2 linked regions of the Variovorax paradoxus EPS genome follow. The protein of the gene in region 1 binds, or shares a complex with, the protein of each later gene. Links are inferred from orthologs where the notes say so. Each region holds a gene or a part of one and is shown in the gene's direction. Other genes may lie near its edges.

Region 1 (3,710 bases):
AAGACGATGCGGTGCCATTCGGTGGCTTCGCGCATTTCGCCGCTTTGCTTGTCTTTCCAGCGATCGGTGGTGGCCACTGTGACGTTTGCGACCTGGTCGCCGCTCGGGAAGGTACGCATTTCGGGGTCGCGCCCCAGATTGCCGACGACGATGACTTTATTGACCGATGCCATATGCACTGCCCCTGATAAGTAGATGAAGGAGGAGGAGAAAGAGAACCGGGGATTGTGCCCGATGCCGGCCGGCGGGGCGCCACCGCCGGGCTCCTGGAACGCGCCGACCAGCGAAGCAGCCATGAAAGCGCCAGAAGCCGTCCATTGGCCATGAAATGCTGCTCGGACTATCATGTCCGGTTGCCCTCGGACGATCGCCCCCTTGAATTCCAAAGCCACTGAAGAACTCGCCGCCCAAGAGGAAAGCGCACGCGACGCGCAACGCGAACGCGACACCTACCTCGGCGCGGTGCTGGCGCAGCAGCGCATCAGCATCCGCGGTGCGCGCACCCACAACCTGAAGAACGTCGACCTGGACATTCCGCGCAACAAGCTGGTGGTGATCACCGGCCTGTCGGGCTCGGGCAAGTCGAGCCTGGCCTTCGACACGCTGTATGCCGAAGGGCAGCGGCGCTATGTCGAGAGCCTGTCGGCGTATGCGCGGCAGTTCCTGCAGCTGATGGACAAGCCCGATGTGGACGTGATCGAGGGCCTGTCGCCCGCGATCAGCATCGAGCAGAAGGCCACCAGCCACAACCCGCGCTCCACCGTGGGCACGGTGACCGAGATCCACGACTACCTGCGCCTGCTCTTCGCCCGCGCCGGCACACCCTACTGCCCCGACCACCACCTGCCGCTGCAGGCGCAGACGGTCTCGCAGATGGTCGACGCCACGCTCGCCATCCCCGACGAACCGCGCCTGTTGATCCTGGCACCCGTGGCGCGCGAGAAGAAGGGCGAGTTCCTCGAGCTCTTCGCCGAGATGCAGGCCGCGGGCTACGTGCGCTTCCGCGTCGACGGGCAAACGTACGAATACAACGACCTCCCCAAGCTCAAGAAGACCGAGAAGCACGACATCGACGTCGTGATCGACCGCCTGCGCGCACGCCCCGACATGCAGCAGCGCCTGGCCGAGAGCTTCGAGGCCGCGCTGCGCCTTGCCGAAGGCCGTGCGATTGCGCTCGAGCTGGGCGCTGAAGGGGTGGCCGACAAGGAACACCTGTTCAACGCCAAGTTCGCCTGCCCGATCTGCCACTACTCGCTGTCGGAGCTCGAGCCACGCCTCTTCTCGTTCAACTCGCCCGTGGGCGCGTGCCCGAGCTGCGACGGCCTCGGCCACCGCGAGGTGTTCGATCCGGCGCGCGTGGTGGCCTTCCCGTCGCTCTCGATCGCCAGCGGTGCCATCAAGGGCTGGGACCGCCGCAACGGCTATTACTTCAGCATGATCGAGAGCGTCGCGAAGCACTACAAGTTCGACGTCGATGCGCCCTTCGAGTCGCTGCCCGCCTCGGTGCAGCAGGTGCTGCTGAACGGTTCGGCCGCCGAAGAGATCAAGTTCAACTACACCATGGAATCGGGCAACTTCGCGGGCAAGAAGCTCACGAAGAAGCATCCCTTCGAGGGGATCATCCCGAACATGACGCGGCGCTACCGCGAGACCGATTCGGTGATGGTGCGCGAAGACCTCGCGCGCTTTCGGAACCTCCAGCCGTGCCCCGACTGCGGCGGTTCGCGCCTTCGTCGTGAAGCGCGCAACGTGTTCCTGGTCGATGAATCGGCCCGACCGGCCGATGGCGGCGAGCCGCCGCGCATGGCGATCTTCGAGCTGAGTCATCTCACCTTGCGCGACTCGCTCGCCTGGTTCCAGACGCTCAAGCTGCGCGGAGCCAAGGCCGACATCGCCGACAAGGTGGTGCGCGAGATCGGCCTGCGCCTGAAATTCCTCAACGACGTCGGCCTCAACTACCTGAGCCTGGACCGCAGCGCCGAGACGCTCTCGGGCGGCGAGGCGCAGCGCATTCGCCTGGCCTCGCAGATCGGCTCGGGCCTCACGGGCGTGATGTATGTGCTCGACGAGCCCAGCATCGGCCTGCACCAGCGCGACAACGACCGGCTCATCGGCACGCTGAAACACCTGCGCGACATCGGCAACAGCGTGATCGTGGTCGAGCACGACGAGGACATGATCCACGCCGCCGACCACGTCATCGACATGGGCCCCGGCGCCGGCGTGCACGGCGGCCGCGTGATGGCGCAGGGCACCTATGCCGAGGTGTCGGCCAATCCCGATTCGCTCACCGGCCAGTACCTCTCGGGCACGAAGAAGATCGAGGTGCCCAAGCACCGCACCGCATGGCTGCCGGCCGTGAAGAAGCCGGCCTTCAACGAAGGCAAGAAGCCCTCGCGTTTTCCGCAGAGCCCTGCGGCCGAACGGCGTGCGGCGCGTGAAGCGGCGCACATCGCCTCGCAGACCGACCTGCAGGAAATCCGCGTCGTCGGCGCCACCGGCAACAACCTCAAGAACGTGAGCGTCGCCTTCCCCGTCGGCCTTTTGACCTGCGTGACCGGCGTCTCGGGCTCCGGCAAATCGACGCTGGTGAACGACACGCTCTACACCGCCGTCGCGCGCACGCTGTACCGCGCGCACGAAGAGCCCGCCGAGCACGAGTCGGTCGAGGGCATCGAGTATTTCGACAAGGTCATCAACGTCGACCAGTCGCCCATCGGCCGCACGCCGCGCAGCAACCCGGCCACCTACACGGGCCTCTTCACGCCCATCCGCGAACTGATGGCCGAGACCAACACCGCGCGCGAGCGCGGCTACGGCCCGGGCCGCTTCAGCTTCAACGTGGCGGGCGGCCGTTGCGAGGCCTGCCAGGGCGATGGCGTGGTGAAGGTCGAGATGCACTTCCTGCCTGACGTGTACGTGCCCTGCGAGGTCTGCCACGGCCAGCGCTACAACCGCGAGACGCTCGAGGTCCAGTACAAGGGCAAGAACATCGCCCAGATCCTCGAGATGACGGTCGAGACCGCACACGAGTTCCTGAAGGCCGTGCCGACCATCGAGCGCAAGCTGCGCACGCTGCTGGACGTGGGCCTCTCGTACATCAAGCTCGGCCAGTCGGCCACCACGCTCTCGGGCGGCGAGGCGCAGCGCGTGAAGCTTGCGCTCGAGCTGAGCAAGCGCGACACGGGCCGCACGCTCTACATCCTGGACGAGCCGACGACCGGGCTGCACTTCGCCGACATCGAACTGCTGCTGAAGGTGCTGCACCAGCTGCGCGACGCGGGCAACACGATCGTCGTGATCGAGCACAACCTGGACGTCATCAAGACGGCCGACTGGCTCATCGACATGGGCCCCGAAGGCGGTGCCGGCGGCGGCACGGTGGTGGGCGAAGGCACGCCGGAAGACATCGCGGCGAACGAGGCGAGTCACACGGGGCGTTATCTCAAGCGTTTGCTGTAAGCCTCAGACCTGTTCATGCCCTCCTTCACCCCGCGCCAGTTCGTCCTGCTCGTCCTACTGACCCTCGCCTGGGGTTTCAACTGGCCGGTGATGAAGCTGGGCGTGGCCGACTATCCGCCGCTCGCCTTCCGCGCGATCTCGATCTGGCTGGGCCTGCCCGTGCTGGGCATCGCGCTGGTGTGGATGAAGGTGCCGTTCCGCGTGCCGCGCAGCGCCTGGCCCGAGCTGGTGTGGCTGGGCGCGACCAA
Region 2 (4,078 bases), 3.2 Mb from region 1 along the record:
GTTGCGCACCGTGGCCGCCCGCGTCAGCCCGCCGACCTGCAGCAGGTATTCGCCGTCGCCCGGAAAACGCGGCAGCGCGGCCTGCACTTCACGGTCGTCCGGCGACACCACCACGGCCAGCCCGGCGAAGCGGCCTGCCAGCGCGCGGAACGCCTCCACCGTATGGGCCACCATCGGCACGCCCGCGATCCGCTGGTACTGCTTGGGCTGGGCGCCACCCGCGCGATGGCCGGAGCCGGCGCAAGGGATCAGCACAAAAAATCGGGAAGAAGACATTGATGGGGGCGGCACGGGCCAATGGCCGACAAGCGAATAAAGGGCCGCCATTCTAGAATTGCCCTCCGCACACCCCTCGCCGCCCGGCGCGGGGTGTCTTGCATTTTTCGAAGCGTTCCATGGACCTCCCCCACCTTACGGCGGGCAAGCGTTTCACGCTGCCGCGCCCCCCTCTGTCGGCCGATGCCCTGCTGCTCGCGCAGCTGGGCATGCGCGAGAAGGCCGCCGGCCGCGCCACCGCGATGTTCACGGCCGACGCCAACGACGCGCAGCGCCTCATCGACGAGATCAAGTTCTTCGCGCCCGACCTGCGCTGCGCCCTCTTTCCCGACTGGGAAACGCTCCCCTACGACAGCTTCTCGCCGCACCAGGACCTGATCAGCGAACGCCTGGCGACCCTCTGGCGAATCAGCCAGAAAGAGGCCGACGTGGTGCTGGTGCCCGCCACCACCGCGCTCTACCGCCTCGCGCCGCCCGCGTTCCTGGCCGGCTACACCTTCCACTTCAAGGCCAAGCAGAAGCTCGAGGAATCCAAGCTCAAGGCCCAGCTCACGCTGGCCGGCTACAGCCATGTGACGCAGGTGGTGAGCCCGGGCGAGTACGCGGTGCGCGGCGGCTTGATCGACCTCTTCCCCATGGGTTCGCTGGTGCCGTTTCGCGTCGACCTGTTCGACGACGAGATCGACTCCATCCGCACTTTCGACCCCGACACCCAGCGCAGCCTCTACCCCGTGCCCGAAGTGCGCCTGCTGCCGGGCCGCGAGTTCCCGATGGACGACGACGCCCGCGCGCGCTTTCGCAGCCGCTGGCGCGAACTGCTTGAGGGCGACCCGACCAAGAGCCGCATCTACAAGGACATGGGCAATGGCGTGGCGACCGCCGGTATCGAGTACTACCTGCCCCTCTTCTTCGACGAGACGGCCACGGTGTTCGACTACCTCGGGCCCGATGCCACGGTCGTGCTGCACGGCGACCTCGAACCCGCATTCCAGCATTTCTGGCAGGACACGAACGAGCGCTACCGGCTGGTGCGCGGCGACCCCGAACGTCCCGCGCTGCCGCCCGAGGCGCTGTTCCTCAATGCCGAGCAGTTCTATCAGCGTGCCAAGCCGCACGCCCAATTGGCCATCCGTGGCAACATCGCCACCGACACGCCCTACGCCGAGTTCGACAAGCTCCCGCCTTTCGCGGTGGTGCGCGGCGCCGAAGACCCGCTGGTCGGCCTGAAGGCCCACATCGCCGCCACGCCGCACCGCGTGCTGATGATTGCGGAAAGCGACGGCCGGCGCGAAAGCCTGCTCGACTTCCTGCGCGCAAGTGGCGTGAGCCCACCGGCCTTCGACTCGCTGGCCGAGTTCGAGGCGTCCACCGACGAGAAGATCGGCATCGTCACCGCCGCGCTGGCCTCGGGCTTTGCGTGGCGCGAGCAAGGCATCGATCTCGTCACCGAGACCGAGCTGTTCGCCACCGCGCCCACCACGCGCCGCCGCAACAAGAAGCAGGAACAGGTCAGCGACGTCGAGGCGCTGATCAAGGATCTTTCGGAGCTCAACGTCGGCGACCCGGTGGTCCACACCGCGCACGGCATCGGCCGTTACCGCGGCCTCATGCACATGGACCTGGGCCAGGGCGTCGACGCCGAGGGCAAGCCGCTGTTGCAGGAAATGCTGCACCTGGAGTACGCCGACAAGGCCACGCTCTACGTACCCGTGTCGCAGCTGCACCAGATCAGCCGCTACACCGGCGTGAGCGCCGACGAGGCCCCGCTGCACCGGCTTGGCTCCGGCCAATGGGAGAAAGCCAAGCGCAAGGCCGCCGAGCAGGTGCGCGACTCGGCCGCCGAGCTGCTCAACATCTACGCCCGCCGCGCCGCGCGTGAAGGCCATGCCTTCCGCTACTCGGCTGCCGACTACGAGGTGTTCGCCAACGACTTCGGCTTCCAGGAAACCGCCGACCAGAAGGCGGCGATCCACGCCGTGGTGCAGGACATGATCTCGCCCCAGCCGATGGACCGCCTGGTCTGCGGTGACGTGGGCTTCGGCAAGACCGAGGTCGCGCTGCGCGCCGCCTTCATCGCGATCACCGGCGGCAAGCAGGTGGCGTTTCTTGCGCCCACCACGCTCCTGGCCGAGCAGCACTACCAGACGCTGGTCGACCGCTTCGCCAAGTGGCCGGTGAAGGTGGCGGAAATGAGCCGCTTCCGCTCGGCCAAGGAAATCACGGCCGCCGCGAAGGGGCTGGCCGAGGGCCAGATCGACATCGTGGTCGGCACGCACAAGCTGCTCTCGCAGTCGGTCAAGTTCAAGAACCTGGGCCTGCTCATCATCGACGAGGAGCACCGCTTCGGCGTGCGCCATAAAGAGGCGATGAAGGCGATGCGCGCAGAGGTCGACGTGCTCACGCTCACCGCCACGCCGATTCCGCGCACGCTGGGCATGGCGCTGGAAGGCCTGCGCGACCTGAGCGTGATCGCCACCGCGCCGCAGCGTCGCCTGGCGATCAAGACCTTCGTGCGCAACGAGGGAACCGGCGTGATCCGCGAAGCCGTGCTGCGCGAGTTGAAGCGTGGCGGACAGGTCTATTTTCTGCACAACGAGGTCGAAACCATCGAGAACCGCCGCCAGAAGCTCGAGGAAATACTGCCCGAGGCCCGCATCGCGGTGGCCCACGGCCAGATGCCAGAGCGCGAGCTGGAGCGCGTGATGCGCGACTTCGTGGCGCAGCGCTACAACCTCTTGCTGTGCTCGACCATCATCGAGACCGGCATCGACGTGCCCACCGCCAACACCATCGTGATGAGCCGCGCCGACAAGTTCGGCCTCGCGCAGTTGCACCAGCTGCGCGGCCGCGTCGGACGCTCGCACCACCAAGCCTATGCGTACCTGATGGTGCCGGACACCGAGGGCCTCACCAAGCAGGCGGCGCAGCGGCTCGATGCCATCCAGCAGATGGAAGAGTTGGGCTCCGGCTTCTACCTCGCGATGCACGACCTGGAAATCCGCGGCACGGGCGAAGTGCTCGGCGAGAACCAGAGCGGCAACATGATGGAGATCGGCTTCCAGCTCTACAACGAGATGCTGAGCGAAGCGGTGCGCGCGCTCAAGGCCGGGCAGGAGCCCGACCTGCTGTCGCCGCTGTCGGTCACGACCGAGATCAACCTGCACGCCCCAGCCCTTTTGCCCGACGACTACTGCGGCGACGTGCACCTGCGCCTGTCGTTCTACAAGAAGCTGGCCACCGCCAAGACGCCAGACCAGATCGACACGCTGCTTGAGGAAATCGTCGACCGCTTCGGCAAGCTGCCGCCGCAGGCGCAGACGCTCATCGACACGCACCGCCTGCGTGTGCTCGCGCGGCCCTACGGCGTGGTGAAGGTCGATGCGGCGCCGGGCATCATCAACATCACCTTCAAGAAGGATGCACCGGTCGACGGCATGGCCATCATCCAGCTGGTGCAGAAGAACAAGCACATCAAGCTCGCCGGCAACGAGAAGCTTCGCATCGAACGCGAACTCAAGGAGCCGAAGGACCGCGCGCAGATGGTGCGCGACGTGCTGCGCAGCCTCGGTCAACCCCTCGTCAAGGAACCCGCCCCCGCATGAGCGCTACAGAAGAAATTTCTCCCGGTCTCGTCCTCCAGCGCGTGAAGCCGCCGCTGGCGCTGGCCGACTTCAAGCTGATCGCGTTCGACATGGATTCGACGCTGATCAACATCGAATGCATCGACGAGATCGCCGATGCCGTCGGCAAGAAGGCCGAGGTGGCTGCGATCACCGAGGCCACGATGCGCGGAGAGATCAAG

What was found. Proteins that work in one complex are often made in the same cells at the same time.
Region 2: the proteins of uvrA (region 1) and mfd are in contact, whole or in part, in a crystal structure (PDB 4DFC), measured with the Escherichia coli proteins. The link is inferred for Variovorax paradoxus EPS from one-to-one orthologs.

The regions. Positions count from the first base shown.
Region 1 is NC_014931.1:423,265-426,974, reverse strand. The notes cover bases 18-3,662. They hold uvrA (excinuclease ABC subunit UvrA), read left to right. Parts: upstream 18-345; coding sequence 346-3,462; downstream 3,463-3,662. Other genes in these bases: VARPA_RS01985 (DMT family transporter), read left to right, coding at 3,478-3,662; ssb (single-stranded DNA-binding protein), read right to left, coding at 18-173. Also shown: more of ssb, read right to left, coding at 1-17; more of VARPA_RS01985, read left to right, coding at 3,663-3,710. UniProt on the Escherichia coli protein: The UvrABC repair system catalyzes the recognition and processing of DNA lesions. UvrA is an ATPase and a DNA-binding protein. A damage recognition complex composed of 2 UvrA and 2 UvrB subunits scans DNA for abnormalities.
Region 2 is NC_014931.1:3,599,974-3,604,051, forward strand. What follows is about bases 66-4,078. They hold mfd (transcription-repair coupling factor), read left to right. Parts: upstream 66-395; coding sequence 396-3,878; downstream 3,879-4,078. Other genes in these bases: ispD (2-C-methyl-D-erythritol 4-phosphate cytidylyltransferase), read right to left, coding at 66-276; serB (phosphoserine phosphatase SerB), read left to right, coding at 3,875-4,078. In the rest of the region: more of ispD, read right to left, coding at 1-65. UniProt on the Escherichia coli protein: Couples transcription and DNA repair by recognizing RNA polymerase (RNAP) stalled at DNA lesions. Mediates ATP-dependent release of RNAP and its truncated transcript from the DNA, and recruitment of nucleotide excision repair machinery to the damaged site.